DNA from 4 places in the Paenibacillus spongiae genome. Region 4 is predicted to be linked to each of the others. Evidence: a T-box and tRNA genes for the amino acid it is inferred to sense, from the RefSeq annotation. Region 4 holds a T-box; the other regions hold tRNA genes.
What was found. A T-box is a leader RNA that pairs with one kind of tRNA and senses whether it is charged. The one in region 4 lies ahead of metG (methionine--tRNA ligase), so its partner is inferred to be a tRNA-Met.

Region 1 (4,470 bases), 1.4 Mb from region 4:
TGCATATGCTCAAACAGATCCTTATTGCCGGAATCGTCGGCATTCGTATCATTCTCATTCTTATCCGATTCAATTCCTAAGTCGCCGCTCGATACCGATTTGAATTCCTTCTCCTTGTAGTTCATGATCATCTTGATCGCGAACTCGTCGATATCGTCGGTGAAGTATAGAATCTCATAGCCCTTGTCCGCCACCATCTCGGTCTGCGGAAGCTTCTCGATTCGGTCGATCGACGATCCCGCGGCGTAGTAGATGTACTTCTGATCCTCAGGCATTCTTGACACGTATTCATCCAGCGTAACCAGCTTCTTCTCCGTGGAGGAGTGGAACATCAGCAGGTCCTGGAGCACATCCTTGTTCATGCCGTAATCGTTGTATACGCCGAATTTCAGCTGCCGTCCGAAGGACTTGTAGAACCGCTCGTAGTTCTCTCTCTCATCCTTCAGCAGGCTCTGCAGCTGGCTCTTGATCTTGTTCTTGATATTCTTCGCGATCAGGCTCAATTGTCTGTCATGCTGCAGCATCTCCCGGGAGATGTTAAGCGACAGATCCTCGGAGTCGACCATCCCTTTCACGAAGCTGAAGTAGTCCGGAAGCAGGTCTGCGCACTTGTTCATGATCAGCACGCCGTTGGAGTACAGCTCCAGTCCCTTCTCGTATTCCTTCGAGTAGTAGTCGAACGGCGTATTCTCCGGGATAAAGAGAATGGCATTGTATACGACCGCGCCGTCGGCGCTAATATGAACATGCTTCAGAGGCTTGTCGAAGCCGTAGCGCTTCTCTTGATAGAAACGCTCGTAATCTTCGGTCGTCAGCTCGTTCTTGTTCTTGCGCCAGATCGGAACCATGCTGTTGATCGTCTGCTCTTCCTGGTATTCCTCGAACTCATTCTCGCTGCCTTCCTTCGGACGCTGTCCCTTCTCATCCATCTTGATCGGGTAACGGATGAAATCCGAATATTTCTTAATGATCGCTTTCAACCGGTACTCTTCCAAAAATTCATCGTACTGGTCGTCTTCCGTGTTTTCTTTAATTGTCAGCGTAATTTCCGTTCCGACCGTATCCTTCTCGCAAGGTACGATCGTGTAGCCGTCCGCGCCATGGGACTCCCACTTGAACGCCTCGTCGCTGCCAAGCGCCTTACTGATGACCGTAACCTCATCCGCCACCATGAAGGCCGAATAGAAGCCGACCCCGAATTGGCCGATGATGTTGTGGCCATCCTTCGCTTCGTTCTCTTTCTTGAAGGCCAGCGAGCCGCTCTTCGCGATAACCCCCAGGTTATTCTCGAGTTCCTCCATCGTCATCCCGATTCCCGTATCGGAGATCGTCAACGTTCTACCCGCCTTATCGGCCGTTACTTTAATGTAATAATCCTCTTGATTGAACACCATCTTCTCATCCGAAAGCGTTCTGTAATATAGCTTATCGATGGCATCACTGGCGTTCGATATAAGCTCCCGCAAGAAGATTTCTCTCTGCGTGTAAATGGAGTTAATCATCATTTCGAGCAATCGTTTCGATTCGGCTTGGAATTGTTTCTTGGCCATGAATAAGTCTCCTTTCAATATAAGCAGTGTACAATCTTATGACTGTTATTATGTCGATGCAGGCCTGGAACGTTAGCACTCTTCTGGACTGAGTGCTAACACTCCTTTTTATATAACATATCCTAATTTTTAATGTCAATATGTTGGGGCAAGAAAGGAGGTTTTACGATCTTTTCCATCCATCAAATGAAAGATTCAAGTTAAACATCCTTTTCTTGCCATTCCCTTCCAAACGCGATACACTCACCTTGAGAAGGACGGGACCTGCAGCGATGCGTTCACGTTTCGTTCACTTTTTGTTCATATTGGGTTCATTTTCGTAACGTACATTAGGGAGTAAATAAGGGTTGAGGTGAGCGATGAAATGAGAACGTATAGTAAATGGTTGATTCGCATATCCGCCATCTATGCATTAATAGGGGCGCTCATGGGCTCCGATATGGCGGGAAGAAAAGATTACTCGATGATTCCGGCCCATGCGCATATTCTGGTAGTCGGCTGGCTCAGCTTGTTTGCCTACGGCATGTTCTATTATGTATTCAAAGAAATCAGCATGAAGAAGACCGCCAAATTCCATGCTTGGGCAAGTCTGATCGGCGGCGGACTGATGCCAATCGGCATGCTGCTGTACAATAAGATGGAGAATACGGCTACCCTGCTCGGGTTCATCCTGCCGGCATCCGTCCTGCTGATCGCGATGGCGCTGTTCCTCGTTCTGCTGTTCTTCGACAAGAAGCTGTTTGCCAAGGAATAATTCTATAGCCGAATATCGTACAAAAGAAGCCTCCGGTTGCCCGGGGGCTTCTTCCTCGCAGCTGATTAACTCGAAGAATCAAAAAAGCTCCCTGCCGTTAAGCAGGAAGCTGTCATGTATGTATATGGAGCGGGTGATGGGAATCGAACCCACGCTATTAGCTTGGAAGGCTAAAGTTCTACCATTGAACTACACCCGCGTATGAAGATGGTCGGGATGACACGATTCGAACATGCGACCCCCTGGTCCCAAACCAGGTGCTCTACCAAGCTGAGCTACATCCCGTTATGAAAATGGCGTGCCCTGAGAGATTCGAACTCCCGACCTTTTGATTCGTAGTCAAATGCTCTATCCAGCTGAGCTAAGGGCACATATATGGAGCGGAAGACGGGAATCGAACCCGCGACCCTCGCCTTGGCAAGGCGATGCTCTACCGCTGAGCCACTTCCGCATTGGTGCGGTCGAGAGGACTTGAACCTCCACGGCTGTTACACCACTAGAACCTGAATCTAGCGCGTCTGCCAATTCCGCCACGACCGCATATGAAGTTGGTTGCGGGGGCAGGATTTGAACCTGCGGCCTTCGGGTTATGAGCCCGACGAGCTACCGGGCTGCTCCACCCCGCGACATTATGAAACAATATGGTGGAGGCTGACGGGATCGAACCGCCGACCCTCTGCTTGTAAGGCAGATGCTCTCCCAGCTGAGCTAAGCCTCCATATGTGAAACATTCCGTTTGAATAAGGAATCGAACGGAGAGAGAGGGATTCGAACCCTCGCACCACTTGCGCAGTCTAACCCCTTAGCAGAGGGTCCCCTTGAGCCACTTGGGTATCTCTCCAAGCATATGACGTCCAACTGGCCGCCCTGACGGAATCGAATGAACTCAAATCCGCCATACAGAAAAAAAACCACATCAGTGGAAAGGTGTGCCTTGTAGAGAAGGTTACACCCTGAAAACTGGATACGAGTTTGCGCAACTCTTTAGCTGATTTTTATCTGGGGTCCCCGCAAAGTACTCGGAATCAGCTTCGAAGCCGTTCGTCACTTTATGGGGTATTTTTAGGATAAGCCCTCGACCGATTAGTATTCGTCAGCTGCATGCATTACTGCACTTCCACCCCGAACCTATCAACCTGGTCGTCTTCCAGGGGTCTTACTAAATTGGGAAATCTCATCTTGAGGGGGGCTTCGCGCTTAGATGCTTTCAGCGCTTATCCCGTCCGTACATAGCTACCCAGCGGTGCTCCTGGCGGAACAACTGGTACACCAGCGGTACGTCCATCCCGGTCCTCTCGTACTAAGGACAGCTCCTCTCAAATTTCCTACGCCCACGACAGATAGGGACCGAACTGTCTCACGACGTTCTGAACCCAGCTCGCGTACCGCTTTAATGGGCGAACAGCCCAACCCTTGGGACCTACTTCAGCCCCAGGATGCGATGAGCCGACATCGAGGTGCCAAACCTCCCCGTCGATGTGGACTCTTGGGGGAGATAAGCCTGTTATCCCCAGGGTAGCTTTTATCCGTTGAGCGATGGCCCTTCCATGCGGTACCACCGGATCACTAAGCCCGACTTTCGTCCCTGCTCGACTTGTAGGTCTCGCAGTCAAGCTCCCTTATGCCTTTGCACGCTACGAATGATTTCCAACCATTCTGAGGGAACCTTTGGGCGCCTCCGTTACTTTTTAGGAGGCGACCGCCCCAGTCAAACTGCCCGCCTGACACGGTCCCTCCACCCGATTCAGGGTGGCAGGTTAGAACTCCGATACGATCAGGGTGGTATCCCAACGGTGCCTCCACCGAAGCTGGCGCTCCGGCTTCCTAGGCTCCCACCTATCCTGTACAGATCGTACCAAAGTCCAATATCAAGCTGCAGTAAAGCTCCATGGGGTCTTTCCGTCTTGTCGCGGGTAACCTGCATCTTCACAGGTATTAAAATTTCACCGGATCTCTCGTTGAGACAGCGCCCAAGTCGTTACGCCATTCGTGCGGGTCAGAATTTACCTGACAAGGAATTTCGCTACCTTAGGACCGTTATAGTTACGGCCGCCGTTTACTGGGGCTTCGGTTCACAGCTTCGGGTTGCCCCTAACCGCTCCCCTTAACCTTCCAGCACCGGGCAGGCGTCAGCCCGTATACTTCGCCTTACGGCTTCGCACAGAC
Region 2 (4,470 bases), 2.1 Mb from region 4:
GTTCGATGGTAAGCGACTTTTGAAGATCTGTTTCCACAGCTCGAAGAGTTTAGTGGATCAAGAAACAGGTGTTCAACGGGAGCGTCCAGCGAATCAACCGGAGCACATAGGTTAAGCTAGTAAGAGCGCACGGAGGATGCCTAGGCACTAGGAGCCGAAGAAGGACGTGGCGAACAACGAAACTGCCTCGGGGAGCCGTAAGCAGGCTTTGATCCGGGGATGTCCGAATGGGGAAACCCGGCTGTCGTAATGGGCAGTCACTTCTGACTGAATACATAGGTCAGAAAGAGGCATACCAGGGGAACTGAAACATCTAAGTACCCTGAGGAAGAGAAAACAACAGTGATTCCGTCAGTAGCGGCGAGCGAAAGCGGATTAGCCCAAACCAAGAGGCTTGCCTCTTGGGGTTGTGGGACGTCTCACATGGAGTTACAAAGGTGTTGGTTAGGCGAAGAGGTCTGGAAAGGCCCGCTACAAGAGGTAAAAGCCCTGTAACCAAAAGTCAGCACCCTCCGAGACGGATCCCGAGTACCGCGAGACACGTGAAACCTCGTGGGAATCCGGCAGGACCATCTGCCAAGGCTAAATACTCCCTAGTGACCGATAGTGAAGCAGTACCGTGAGGGAAAGGTGAAAAGCACCGCGGAAGCGGAGTGAAAAAGAACCTGAAACCGTGCGCTTACAAGAAGTCAGAGCCCGTTATAGGGGTGATGGCGTGCCTTTTGTAGAATGAACCGGCGAGTTACGTTCCCGTGCAAGGTTAAGGTGAAGAGCCGGAGCCGCAGCGAAAGCGAGTCTGAATAGGGCGACTAAGTACGTGGACGTAGACCCGAAACCGAGTGATCTACCCCTGTCCAGGGTGAAGGTGCGGTAACACGCACTGGAGGCCCGAACCCACGAATGTTGAAAAATTCGGGGATGAGGTGGGGGTAGCGGAGAAATTCCAATCGAACTCGGAGATAGCTGGTTCTCCCCGAAATAGCTTTAGGGCTAGCCTCGGAATGAAAGAGTCATGGAGGTAGAGCACTGATTGGGTGCGGGGCCCGCCAAGGGTTACCAAGTCCAGTCAAACTCCGAATGCCATCGACTTGTATCCGGGAGTCAGACAGTGAGTGCTAAGATCCATTGTCAAGAGGGAAACAGCCCAGACCATCAGCTAAGGTCCCCAAGTGTGTGTTAAGTGGGAAAGGATGTGGAGTTGCAAAGACAACCAGGATGTTGGCTTAGAAGCAGCCACCATTTAAAGAGTGCGTAATAGCTCACTGGTCGAGTGACTCTGCGCCGAAAATGTAACGGGGCTAAACACACCACCGAAGCTATGGATTGATCGTAAGATCAGTGGTAGGGGAGCGTTGAATGCGGGTTGAAGTCAGACCGTAAGGACTGGTGGACTGCATTCAAGTGAGAATGCCGGTATGAGTAACGAAAAGACAAGTGAGAATCTTGTCCGCCGAAAGCCTAAGGGTTCCTGAGGAAGGCTCGTCCGCTCAGGGTAAGTCGGGACCTAAGGCGAGGCCGAAAGGCGTAGTCGAAGGACAACAGGTTGAAATTCCTGTACCACCGTAAACCGTTATGAGCAATGGGGTGACGCAGAAGGATAGTGACGCGGACTGATGGAATAGTCCGTCCAAGCAGCAAGGCTGATGGGTTGGCAAATCCGCCCATCGATAAGGCTGAGCTGTGACGGGGAGGGAAAATTATAGTACCGAAGGTCATGAGTTCCCGCTGCCAAGAAAAGCCTCTAGCCAGGTGAAGGTGCCCGTACCGCAAACCGACACAGGTAGGCGAGCAGAGCATGCTAAGGCGCGCGGAAGAACTCTCGTTAAGGAACTCGGCAAAATGACCCCGTAACTTCGGGAGAAGGGGTGCCTCGGTAGGGTGAATAGCCCGAGGGGGCCGCAGTGAAAAGGCCCAAGCGACTGTTTAGCAAAAACACAGGTCTGTGCGAAGCCGTAAGGCGAAGTATACGGGCTGACGCCTGCCCGGTGCTGGAAGGTTAAGGGGAGCGGTTAGGGGCAACCCGAAGCTGTGAACCGAAGCCCCAGTAAACGGCGGCCGTAACTATAACGGTCCTAAGGTAGCGAAATTCCTTGTCAGGTAAATTCTGACCCGCACGAATGGCGTAACGACTTGGGCGCTGTCTCAACGAGAGATCCGGTGAAATTTTAATACCTGTGAAGATGCAGGTTACCCGCGACAAGACGGAAAGACCCCATGGAGCTTTACTGCAGCTTGATATTGGACTTTGGTACGATCTGTACAGGATAGGTGGGAGCCTAGGAAGCCGGAGCGCCAGCTTCGGTGGAGGCACCGTTGGGATACCACCCTGATCGTATCGGAGTTCTAACCTGCCACCCTGAATCGGGTGGAGGGACCGTGTCAGGCGGGCAGTTTGACTGGGGCGGTCGCCTCCTAAAAAGTAACGGAGGCGCCCAAAGGTTCCCTCAGAATGGTTGGAAATCATTCGTAGCGTGCAAAGGCATAAGGGAGCTTGACTGCGAGACCTACAAGTCGAGCAGGGACGAAAGTCGGGCTTAGTGATCCGGTGGTACCGCATGGAAGGGCCATCGCTCAACGGATAAAAGCTACCCTGGGGATAACAGGCTTATCTCCCCCAAGAGTCCACATCGACGGGGAGGTTTGGCACCTCGATGTCGGCTCATCGCATCCTGGGGCTGAAGTAGGTCCCAAGGGTTGGGCTGTTCGCCCATTAAAGCGGTACGCGAGCTGGGTTCAGAACGTCGTGAGACAGTTCGGTCCCTATCTGTCGTGGGCGTAGGAAATTTGAGAGGAGCTGTCCTTAGTACGAGAGGACCGGGATGGACGTACCGCTGGTGTACCAGTTGTTCCGCCAGGAGCACCGCTGGGTAGCTACGTACGGACGGGATAAGCGCTGAAAGCATCTAAGCGCGAAGCCCCCCTCAAGATGAGATTTCCCAATTCGTAAGACCCCTGGAAGACGACCAGGTTGATAGGTTCGGGGTGGAAGTGCAGTAATGCATGCAGCTGACGAATACTAATCGGTCGAGGGCTTATCCTACAAGCTTTCACGGAGTGAAAGTCTGCTTCGGAAGCATATGCTTAAGATGTAAGAGTTACGCAAACTCGTATCCAGTTTTCAGGGTGTAACATCGTTGAGTAGGCTGACAAGATCAGCTGAATCAAGAGGTTGCACACAGCGCTTGGCGGCGTTGTAAACCTGAATTATGTGGCGGCATAGCTCAGCTGGCTAGAGCGTACGGTTCATACCCGTGAGGTCGTGGGTTCGAGTCCCTCTGCCGCTACCATATTCGGAGGCTTAGCTCAGCTGGGAGAGCATCTGCCTTACAAGCAGAGGGTCGGCGGTTCGATCCCGTCAGCCTCCACCATCTATATACAATGCGGAGCCGTGGTGTAGAGGCCTAACATGCCTGCCTGTCACGCAGGAGACCGCGGGTTCGAATCCCGTCGGCTCCGCCATTCCTGGCTCGGTAGCTCAGTCGGTAGAGCAGAGGACTGAAAATCCTCGTGTCGGCGGTTCGATTCCGTCCCGAGCCACCATTTCATGTACAAGCCTTGTTATTGTAATACTGTGGAGGATTAGCGAAGTGGCCAAACGCAGCAGACTGTAAATCTGTTCTCAGCCGAGTTCGGTGGTTCGAATCCATCATCCTCCACCATTCCCTTCCTAAGTAAGAGCCATTAGCTCAGTTGGTAGAGCACCTGACTTTTAATCAGGGTGTCGTAGGTTCGAGTCCTACATGGCTCACCATTTTTTACACCAACAGCCTGCAGACCAATGTCTGCGGGTTTTTTGTTATGCCGATTAATGGTTCATGATGTTAATCCTAGGGATGATCCGGACGATGGGTAATTTGCACAAGGCGGGGCACACTGATGTTTAAACAGTCATACGTTCCTCGGGAGGAATGCTCATGCCGTATATCATCGCGGCCATAATCAGCTTTGGTATTGTTTTTCTGTGCGTTCCACTCTTGCGGAGGCTAGCTTTGCGGCTCGGATTTGTTGACCGGCCGACCTCGCGCAAAATTCACCGGAAGCCGGTTCCGCTTATGGGGGGCGCGGGGCTGTATTTAGGTATTGTTATTCCGCTGCTTGCATTTCAAGGCACTACTCCGCTTAGCCTGACCATTAGTCTAGGTGGATTATTACTGGTGCTGATTGGATTGCTGGACGATGCGGCTAAGTCGAAAGGAAAGGATTTTCCGGTCTGGCCGCGTCTTATCATCTATGCGGGCGTTGCTTTGATACCCCTTCTATTCGGAATTCGGATTGTAGGGTTATCGAGTCCAGGCGGACTTATAGTGCTGCCCGAGTGGTTCGCGATTTTCGCTTCGGCTGCATGGGTGTTTGCACTCATTAACATGATTAATTTTATCGATGGGGTTGATGGACTTGCTTCGGGAGTTTCCACCTTGTCGTCGATCACGCTATTTATCGCGGCGCTCTTCAAGGGGCAGCTCGACACGG
Region 3 (4,470 bases), 1.3 Mb from region 4:
AGACGAAGCCCAGATGAAACTTTTGGTCAGCCAAATAATAATTCGCGTACCACGGCTTACCAGGCTCGCCGCTTTGGCTTTGCTGCATACCGATCGAATTCATAAGAATCGCAATGGCCTGTGCATTGGTGATCAGCTTATCCGGCTCAAATTTCCCGTCCCCGGTACCTTGAATCCATCCGTGATTGACGGCAAAATTAATATACCTCGTCCCCCAGCCGGATACATCGCGGAATTCGCTCTTCGTACCGGACAGCTTGGCTGCTTCACCTTCATATCCTTTCCCTGCCACCAGCATCACAACAAACTCGGCTCTCGTAATGGTTTGTTCCGGCTTGAAGGATTGATCCACGTAGCCTTTAATGTAGCCCATGTGCTGCAGCAGCAAAATTTGGCCGAGCGCAGGGGAGGCGCTAATGTCCTTAAAAGGAAGCGATATTTCGTTCTCCGCTGCAAACGAGGATATCGGATTCATGAAAATTGCCGCTGCCAGGGCAATTGTTCCTATTGTTCGTGATATCTTTCGCAATGCGTCATCTCCTGTCGAATGGGTACAACTATCGTTATATTGTAGCGAAAAATCTCTTAATCTACCAGACCGCTTTGATAGATAAGAGCGCGGATCGACTACCGTTCAGAATGAAGCGCAATAAAAAAGAGCAATCCCGGGGCTATTCAGACCCGCAAGATTTGCTCCTCTGATCCGTAATTCCGCCATGAACCCAGTCCGCGAAGCTGCCGTCAATGGCAATTGTCTTTGGACTGTCAGCATTTTGCGGCTTGCTCACACATTGCAGTACCGGATATAGTCAACCAACTGGTTTCCTGCACGCTATTATCGATGACTAAATCACCGTAAAACAACCTGGTTCGGCTTCAATCATAAGCATTCAAGCTTTCTTCATCCGCCACGCTTTGAACATCCTCCGATGTTAAGCCGATGTACCGATAACCGTCCTGCTGCTGCTTTCGTAATGCCCTTTCCTTATGAAACTTCGGGCTTCCTTCGCCGGCATCCTCATCATAAAACAATAAAATGCCGTCCGTCTTTCTAAACAACAGCTCATCTCTGGCTGTGAATTGCCATACACCGCTATAAGGCTGCTTGCTCACCGAACCGTAATAGTCGACGCCCTTTAAAATCTGCCCGTAATATTCCTTCTTGGCATCGTTCCATTTCTCTTCCTGTTGGATAAATGCCGTCATAATGGACAGTTTCAAATGAGGATATTGCTCCTTCAAGGCAATAACGACTTCACACGCCCACAGGTCGACACCGTATTGGCCTGGCGTAATGACCCATTCCAACCCTTCTTCAACGAGGGGAATCAGCTTCCCGGCAATCGCCTTCTGGATATAACCAATGCCTTTATGCTTCTGATCAAAGATATTTAGTTCATGGGCACGGTAGCCAGTCACTAACAGATTCTTCATCATACAGTCCTCGTTCCTGGGCAGATCGAAATATAAAAAAGCCTGCATACGTATAGAATATACGTTATTGCAGACTTTGAATAGTTGTTGAAAGGAATGGTCGGGATGACACGATTCGAACATGCGACCCCCTGGTCCCAAACCAGGTGCTCTACCAAGCTGAGCTACATCCCGTTATGAAAATGGCGTGCCCTGAGAGATTCGAACTCCCGACCTTTTGATTCGTAGTCAAATGCTCTATCCAGCTGAGCTAAGGGCACTTATGGAGCGGAAGACGGGAATCGAACCCGCGACCCTCGCCTTGGCAAGGCGATGCTCTACCGCTGAGCCACTTCCGCATTGGTGCGGTCGAGAGGACTTGAACCTCCACGGCTGTTACACCACTAGAACCTGAATCTAGCGCGTCTGCCAATTCCGCCACGACCGCAAAAAAAATAAAATGGTGCCGTCGAGAGGACTTGAACCCCCAACCTACTGATTACAAGTCAGTTGCTCTACCAATTGAGCTACAACGGCAAGTGATAAGGTTATAATGGCGGAGCCGACGGGATTCGAACCCGCGGTCTCCTGCGTGACAGGCAGGCATGTTAGGCCTCTACACCACGGCTCCACATTATAAGTTTATTCGTTTGTAAAGAACGAATTTGGTTGCGGGGGCAGGATTTGAACCTGCGGCCTTCGGGTTATGAGCCCGACGAGCTACCGGGCTGCTCCACCCCGCGTCGTTAATGGTGACCCGTAGGGGATTCGAACCCCTGTTACCTCCGTGAAAGGGAGGTGTCTTAACCCCTTGACCAACGGGCCTTATGTACGATGCCTTAAATAAAGGCTTGCACAATTTCAGAAATGTTACACCCTGAAAACTGGATACGAGTTTGCGCAACTCTTTAGCTGATTTTTATCTGGGGTCCCCGCAAAGTACTCGGAATCAGCTTCGAAGCCGTTCGTCACTTTGTGGGGTATTTTTAGGATAAGCCCTCGACCGATTAGTATTCGTCAGCTGCATGCATTACTGCACTTCCACCCCGAACCTATCAACCTGGTCGTCTTCCAGGGGTCTTACGAATTGGGAAATCTCATCTTGAGGGGGGCTTCGCGCTTAGATGCTTTCAGCGCTTATCCCGTCCGTACATAGCTACCCAGCGGTGCTCCTGGCGGAACAACTGGTACACCAGCGGTACGTCCATCCCGGTCCTCTCGTACTAAGGACAGCTCCTCTCAAATTTCCTACGCCCACGACAGATAGGGACCGAACTGTCTCACGACGTTCTGAACCCAGCTCGCGTACCGCTTTAATGGGCGAACAGCCCAACCCTTGGGACCTACTTCAGCCCCAGGATGCGATGAGCCGACATCGAGGTGCCAAACCTCCCCGTCGATGTGGACTCTTGGGGGAGATAAGCCTGTTATCCCCAGGGTAGCTTTTATCCGTTGAGCGATGGCCCTTCCATGCGGTACCACCGGATCACTAAGCCCGACTTTCGTCCCTGCTCGACTTGTAGGTCTCGCAGTCAAGCTCCCTTATGCCTTTGCACGCTACGAATGATTTCCAACCATTCTGAGGGAACCTTTGGGCGCCTCCGTTACTTTTTAGGAGGCGACCGCCCCAGTCAAACTGCCCGCCTGACACGGTCCCTCCACCCGATTCAGGGTGGCAGGTTAGAACTCCGATACGATCAGGGTGGTATCCCAACGGTGCCTCCACCGAAGCTGGCGCTCCGGCTTCCCAGGCTCCCACCTATCCTGTACAGATCGTACCAAAGTCCAATATCAAGCTGCAGTAAAGCTCCATGGGGTCTTTCCGTCTTGTCGCGGGTAACCTGCATCTTCACAGGTATTAAAATTTCACCGGATCTCTCGTTGAGACAGCGCCCAAGTCGTTACGCCATTCGTGCGGGTCAGAATTTACCTGACAAGGAATTTCGCTACCTTAGGACCGTTATAGTTACGGCCGCCGTTTACTGGGGCTTCGGTTCACAGCTTCGGGTTACCCCTAACCGCTCCCCTTAACCTTCCAGCACCGGGCAGGCGTCAGCCCGTATACTTCGCCTTACGGCTTCGCACAGACCTGTGTTTTTGCTAAACAGTCGCTTGGGCCTTTTCACTGCGGCCCCCTCGGGCTATTCACCCTACCGAGGCACCCCTTCTCCCGAAGTTACGGGGTCATTTTGCCGAGTTCCTTAACGAGAGTTCTTCCGCGCGCCTTAGCATGCTCTGCTCGCCTACCTGTGTCGGTTTGCGGTACGGGCACCTTCACCTGGCTAGAGGCTTTTCTTGGCAGCGGGAACTCATGACCTTCGGTACTATAATTTTCCCTCCCCGTCACAGCTCAGCCTTATCGATGGGCGGATTTGCCAACCCATCAGCCTTGCTGCTTGGACGGACTATTCCATCAGTCCGCGTCACTATCCTTCTGCGTCACCCCATTGCTCATAACGGTTTACGGTGGTACAGGAATTTCAACCTGTTGTCCTTCGACTACGCCTTTCGGCCTCGCCTTAGGTCCCGACTTACCCTGAGCGGACGAGCCTTCCTCAGGAACCCTTAGGCTTTCGGCGGACAAGATTCTCACTTGTCTTTTCGTTACTCATACCGGCATTCTCACTTGAATGCAGTCCACCAGTCCTTACGGTCTGACTTCAACCCGCATTCAACGCTCCCCTACCACTGATCTTACGATCAATCCATAGCTTCGGTGGTGTGTTTAGCCCCGTTACATTTTCGGCGCAGAGTCACTCGACCAGTGAGCTATTACGCACTCTTTAAATGGTGGCTGCTTCTAAGCCAACATCCTGGTTGTCTTTGCAACTCCACATCCTTTCCCACTTAACACACACTTGGGGACCTTAGCTGATGGTCTGGGCTGTTTCCCTCTTGACAATGGATCTTAGCACTCACTGTCTGACTCCCGGATACAAGTCGATGGCATTCGGAGTTTGACTGGACTTGGTAACCCTTGGCGGGCCCCGCACCCAATCAGTGCTCTACCTCCATGACTCTTCAATTCCGAGGCTAGCCCTAAAGCTATTTCGGGGA
Region 4 (4,470 bases):
CCAAATCCTGGCTCTTCGGACTCCAATCATGCGGCTCTACGCCGGCCGGTATGAGATTAATGACATTCGCCTGATCGCCGCCGATTTGCTGGGCCAGAAAATAAAGCGGATAGAAGCTTGTCACGACATTCGTCTTCCCCTCGACAAGCTTGCTTTGTTTGCCGCTACCGCAGCCGGTCAGCACGGTCGTCATGATGACGAGTGCCATGATCGCCGCTATTCCATATCGTTGATAACGCATGTTGAACCTACTCCTCATTCCTCTTATTCGTAATCGTAACTATTACGTTATAGATTATATCGGCAGCAGGCATGCCTGTCAACGACAAACCGACGGCGCATGACGCGCCGTCGGTTTGTCGTTCAAACAAGCTTATTTCACGATAGCGCCGTTCGGCATGTTCTCGGGAACCGTTGCCAGCGTCAGCTGATCGCCGACGGAGGCGGCTAGAATCATTCCCTGCGACAGCTCGCCGCGCAGCTTGACCGGCTTAAGATTCGTGACGCAGATCACTTTGCGCCCGATCATCTGCTCCGGCGTATAGTACATGGCGATACCGGAGACGACCTGTCGCTGCTCATAGCCCAGGTCCAGCTGGAGCTTCAGCAGCTTGTCGGCCTTCTTGACCGGCTCGGCGGCAATAACCTGCGCCACGACCAGCTGTACCTTAGCGAAATCATCGATGGTGATTTCATCCTTAAGCTCAGGCGCCGCGGTTACTGCCGGTGCGGCAGCACCCTCCTGCTGAGGCTCCTTCGCCTCCTCGGACGGCGAGGTGCCGCCGGTCATGCTAGCCGCGATATAAGCCACCTCCTCGGCAACGTCAAGCCGCGGGAAGATCGGCTCCGCCTTCGAGACTTGCGTCCCGCCCGGCAGAAGTCCGAATGTTCTTGTGCTTTCCCAGGTGGACAATCCGCCTTCAGGTATGCCGAGCTGTCTGCGGATTTCGCCCGGGGCATTCGTCAGGAACGGCTGAAGCAGCACCGATATGATCCGCTGCGATTCGGCCAGATGGTACATCGCGGATGCAAGCTCTTCCTTCTTCGTCTCATCCTTCGCGAGCGCCCAAGGCTGCGTCTCGTCGATATATTTATTCGTACGGCCGATCAGATGCCAAATAGCCGTCAATGCAATCGAGAACTCCATCTTCTCCATGGAAGCTTCAACCTGATCAACCGTTCCGGCTGCAAGCGCGGACAGCGAGGAATCGTATTCCGTTACGCTGCCGTTATAGGCAGGGATTGCTCCATCGAAATATTTGCCGATCATCGCAATCGTACGGTTCAGCAAGTTGCCCAGGTCATTGGCCAAATCAAAGTTGATGCGTTCGACGAAATTCTCCGGCGTAAACATGCCGTCGGCGCCGAACGGAACCTCGCGAAGCAGAAAATAGCGCAGCGCGTCCAGCCCATAACGGTCAATCAATACGACAGGGTCGACGACATTGCCCTTCGACTTCGACATCTTCCCGTCCTTCGCCAGAAACCAACCATGGGCGAAGACTTTCTTCGGAAGCGGGAGCCCCAGCGCCATTAGCATGATCGGCCAATAGATGGTGTGGAAGCGAACGATCTCCTTGCCCACCAGATGCACGTCAGCCGGCCAGAACGTATCGAATTTCTCCGCATTCGCAGAACCGTAGCCAAGCGCTGTTATATAGTTGGACAAGGCGTCGATCCAAACATATACGACATGCTTCGGATCGCCCTTTACCTTGATTCCCCATTCGAACGTCGTCCGGGATACCGCGAGATCTTCGAGTCCTGGCTTGATAAAATTATTGATCATCTCATTCTTGCGGGACTCCGGCTGAATGAACCCGGGATTGTCTTCATAGTATTGAAGCAGCCTGTCCGCATACTTGCTCATCCGGAAGAAGTAGCTCTCTTCCTTCACCAGCTCCACCGGGCGTCCGCAATCCGGACATTTGCCGTCCACAAGCTGACGCTCGAGGAAGAACGATTCGCATGGCGTGCAGTACCAGCCTTCGTACGTGCCCTTGTAGATGTCGCCCTGCTGCAGGAGACGGTCGAAAATCTCCACGACGATGTCCTTATGCCGCTGCTCGGTCGTGCGGATAAAATCATCGTTGGAGATGTCCAGCTTCCTCCACAGCTCCTTGATCGTCACGACGATATCGTCGACGAACTGCTGCGGCGTCTTGCCTTTCTCCTCGGCCTTGCGTTCGATCTTCTGGCCATGCTCGTCCGTTCCGGTCAAGTACCAGACTTTATAGCCAAGCAGGCGCTTATAGCGCGCCATCACGTCGCCCGCTACCGTCGTATACGCATGTCCGATATGGAGCTTGTCGCTCGGATAATAGATTGGCGTTGTAATATAGAACGTTTTATTCGCTTCGCTCATGAGAGAGCCCCCTTCATTAGTGGTAGAACGGCTGAACTGCGCTTGCAAGCATGGACAAAGTCCTTCTTTTGTAAGTAAAACAGAAAAAAGCCTCGTCCACTATGGGACGAAAGCTTCATAGCTCACGCGGTACCACCCAAATTCCCCCCGCCGCGGCAAGCGCGGCGAAAGCTTCATTAAGCGCCGTCCAAGGACGGCAGCAGGCGGATAACGCGGCCGCGCGCCGCCCCCTAAGCCGCAGCGGACAAAAGCTGCCGGTTCGAAAGCGGATTCTCCCGGACCATATTCCAGAAGATGCGCCTTGCCGGTTCTCAGCAATCCCGGCTCTCTGATAAGGGCTACGCTTCTGTACTCATCCGTTCATCGAAGGGTTGATTATGTGTGAATGTGCTCTTGCTCCAAACTATACCGAATCCGGCGCTTCACTGTCAAGGGCAGCCCGCCGCTTCCGGTCAGCGACGGTTGAACAGCCGATTCGAAAGACCATGCTTGCCATTATTAAGGATAGGTTTCGTATAGCGAATCGGGAATCCTCCCGCTTGACTTCTTATGGCTGCGTCTCCCGGTCTTCGGCTTCTTGCGTCCGCTGCGCCTGACGTTCCGCGCGCGTCGGCGGCACGTAGTCGATCCCGCCCGGATGAAACGGGTGGCAGCGGCTGATGCGCCTGACGGCCAGCCAGCTCCCTCGAAGCGGGCCATGCTTCTCGATCGCCTGCAGCGCATACTCGGAGCAGGTCGGATAGAACCGGCAGGTCGGCGGCTTAAGCGGGGATATATAGCGCCGATAGACGTGAATGGGCGCTTGTAAAACTTTTCGCATCGGCGGTCCCTCCTGATCGAATGAATTCGCGCCGGATACTTATCAGCCGCAGGCCTCGCAATAACCGAAAACCTCAAACTTATGCTTCACCACGTTGAAGTTCTCCGGAACCTCCGTTTTTTCCATCGGGCAAAATGTGATCGGATAGGTTTTGCCGCAATTCAAACAGATGAGGTGATGATGATGATGATTCTCCCGGCAGTGAAGCTTGAACTTCACTCCTTCCTCGAACACGACCTGTTCCAGGACGCCCAGCTCTTCCATTACGCGCAGATTGCGGTAGACCGTGTCAAAGCTTAACCCGCTATATGTTTTTTCCATATATTCATAGACGGCTTTAGGAGACAAATATCCGGGCGTGTCCGCAAACAGCTTGGCCAGCGTCTTGCGTTGATCCGTTATTCGCAATCCTTGAGCAGACATCCGTTCGACGATTTCTTCCGTTGTCAACACCTTGAGTACCCTCCGCATGTGCATTCTTTCATTCCATAATGCCCGAAAACGGGGGTCACGTCAATTCAAGAGGCATACTATCGAATCGCGACAGAAATGATGTCGTAATTTTACAGTCGGGTTGTCATGTAAATCGATTAAAGACCATTACCATTTGTGTTACCTTATCGTTGTGTCGCATAATTAGAGTAACATACCCAGGAGGAATATAATCATGATTCGAGTTGCAATGCTGAGTTACTGGCACGTACATGCATGGGATTACACAAATCAGGTTCTGGCGAATAGTGAAACGGAAGTTGCTTGCGTATGGGACGAAATACCTAGCAGAGGCAAGGAAAATGCAGAAAAGCTTGGCGTTCCTTTTGTCGCAGATTTGGATGAAGTGCTCGCACGTACGGACGTTGACGCTGTCGTTGTCGACACGCCGACGAATATCCATCGTGACGTCATGGTGAAGGCCGCTCGCGCTGGCAAACATATTTTCACCGAAAAAGTTGTCGCGCCTACTTTAAAAGAAGCGAATGAAATTTTGACGGCCGTACGCGAAGCCGGCGTCAAGCTGACCGTATCGCTGCCGCGCTTGAATGACGGCTACACGCTTGCCGCTCAAGAAGTGATTGGCAAAGGGCTGCTGGGCAGACTCACCCAAGCACGCGTACGCCTGTCGCATAACGGCGCTACAGCAGGCTGGCTGCCTGAGCACTTCTACAACTTGGAGCAGTGCGGCGGCGGGGCTCTGATCGATCTCGGCTGTCATCCGATGTACCTGAACCGTCTCTTCCTCGGTCTGCCGCAGAGCATTAACGCGTCCTACGGCTTTATTACCGGC

Region 1: it encodes a tRNA-Met, which carries the amino acid that the T-box ahead of metG (methionine--tRNA ligase) is inferred to sense. The anticodon was not compared.
Region 2: it encodes a tRNA-Met, which carries the amino acid that the T-box ahead of metG (methionine--tRNA ligase) is inferred to sense. The anticodon was not compared.
Region 3: it encodes a tRNA-Met, which carries the amino acid that the T-box ahead of metG (methionine--tRNA ligase) is inferred to sense. The anticodon was not compared.

What each region holds. Positions count from the first base shown of each region.
Region 1 is NZ_CP091430.1:930,057-934,526, reverse strand. Features, by position in the region: gene htpG (molecular chaperone HtpG) at 1-1,550, opposite strand, end outside; gene L1F29_RS04030 (hypothetical protein) at 1,915-2,304, shown strand; tRNA gene L1F29_RS04025 (tRNA-Gly) at 2,430-2,503, opposite strand; tRNA gene L1F29_RS04020 (tRNA-Pro) at 2,513-2,589, opposite strand; tRNA gene L1F29_RS04015 (tRNA-Arg) at 2,599-2,675, opposite strand; tRNA gene L1F29_RS04010 (tRNA-Gly) at 2,681-2,755, opposite strand; tRNA gene L1F29_RS04005 (tRNA-Leu) at 2,758-2,844, opposite strand; tRNA gene L1F29_RS04000 (tRNA-Met) at 2,854-2,930, opposite strand; tRNA gene L1F29_RS03995 (tRNA-Val) at 2,947-3,022, opposite strand; tRNA gene L1F29_RS03990 (tRNA-Ser) at 3,058-3,145, opposite strand; rRNA gene L1F29_RS03985 (23S ribosomal RNA) at 3,368-4,470, opposite strand, start outside.
Region 2 is NZ_CP091430.1:292,575-297,044, forward strand. Features, by position in the region: rRNA gene L1F29_RS01360 (23S ribosomal RNA) at 110-3,040, shown strand; tRNA gene L1F29_RS01365 (tRNA-Met) at 3,211-3,287, shown strand; tRNA gene L1F29_RS01370 (tRNA-Val) at 3,293-3,368, shown strand; tRNA gene L1F29_RS01375 (tRNA-Asp) at 3,383-3,459, shown strand; tRNA gene L1F29_RS01380 (tRNA-Phe) at 3,465-3,540, shown strand; tRNA gene L1F29_RS01385 (tRNA-Tyr) at 3,574-3,659, shown strand; tRNA gene L1F29_RS01390 (tRNA-Lys) at 3,676-3,751, shown strand; gene L1F29_RS01395 (MraY family glycosyltransferase) at 3,915-4,470, shown strand, end outside.
Region 3 is NZ_CP091430.1:1,025,641-1,030,110, reverse strand. Features, by position in the region: gene L1F29_RS04440 (S41 family peptidase) at 1-529, opposite strand, end outside; gene L1F29_RS04435 (SLOG family protein) at 877-1,434, opposite strand; tRNA gene L1F29_RS04430 (tRNA-Pro) at 1,532-1,608, opposite strand; tRNA gene L1F29_RS04425 (tRNA-Arg) at 1,618-1,694, opposite strand; tRNA gene L1F29_RS04420 (tRNA-Gly) at 1,698-1,772, opposite strand; tRNA gene L1F29_RS04415 (tRNA-Leu) at 1,775-1,861, opposite strand; tRNA gene L1F29_RS04410 (tRNA-Thr) at 1,875-1,950, opposite strand; tRNA gene L1F29_RS04405 (tRNA-Asp) at 1,968-2,044, opposite strand; tRNA gene L1F29_RS04400 (tRNA-Met) at 2,080-2,156, opposite strand; tRNA gene L1F29_RS04395 (tRNA-Glu) at 2,164-2,238, opposite strand; rRNA gene L1F29_RS04390 (23S ribosomal RNA) at 2,401-4,470, opposite strand, start outside.
Region 4 is NZ_CP091430.1:2,364,045-2,368,514, reverse strand. Features, by position in the region: gene L1F29_RS10830 (metal ABC transporter substrate-binding protein) at 1-241, opposite strand, end outside; gene metG (methionine--tRNA ligase) at 374-2,365, opposite strand; T-box leader at 2,465-2,738, opposite strand; gene yidD (membrane protein insertion efficiency factor YidD) at 2,913-3,185, opposite strand; gene L1F29_RS10815 (Fur family transcriptional regulator) at 3,228-3,638, opposite strand; gene L1F29_RS10810 (Gfo/Idh/MocA family protein) at 3,853-4,470, shown strand, end outside.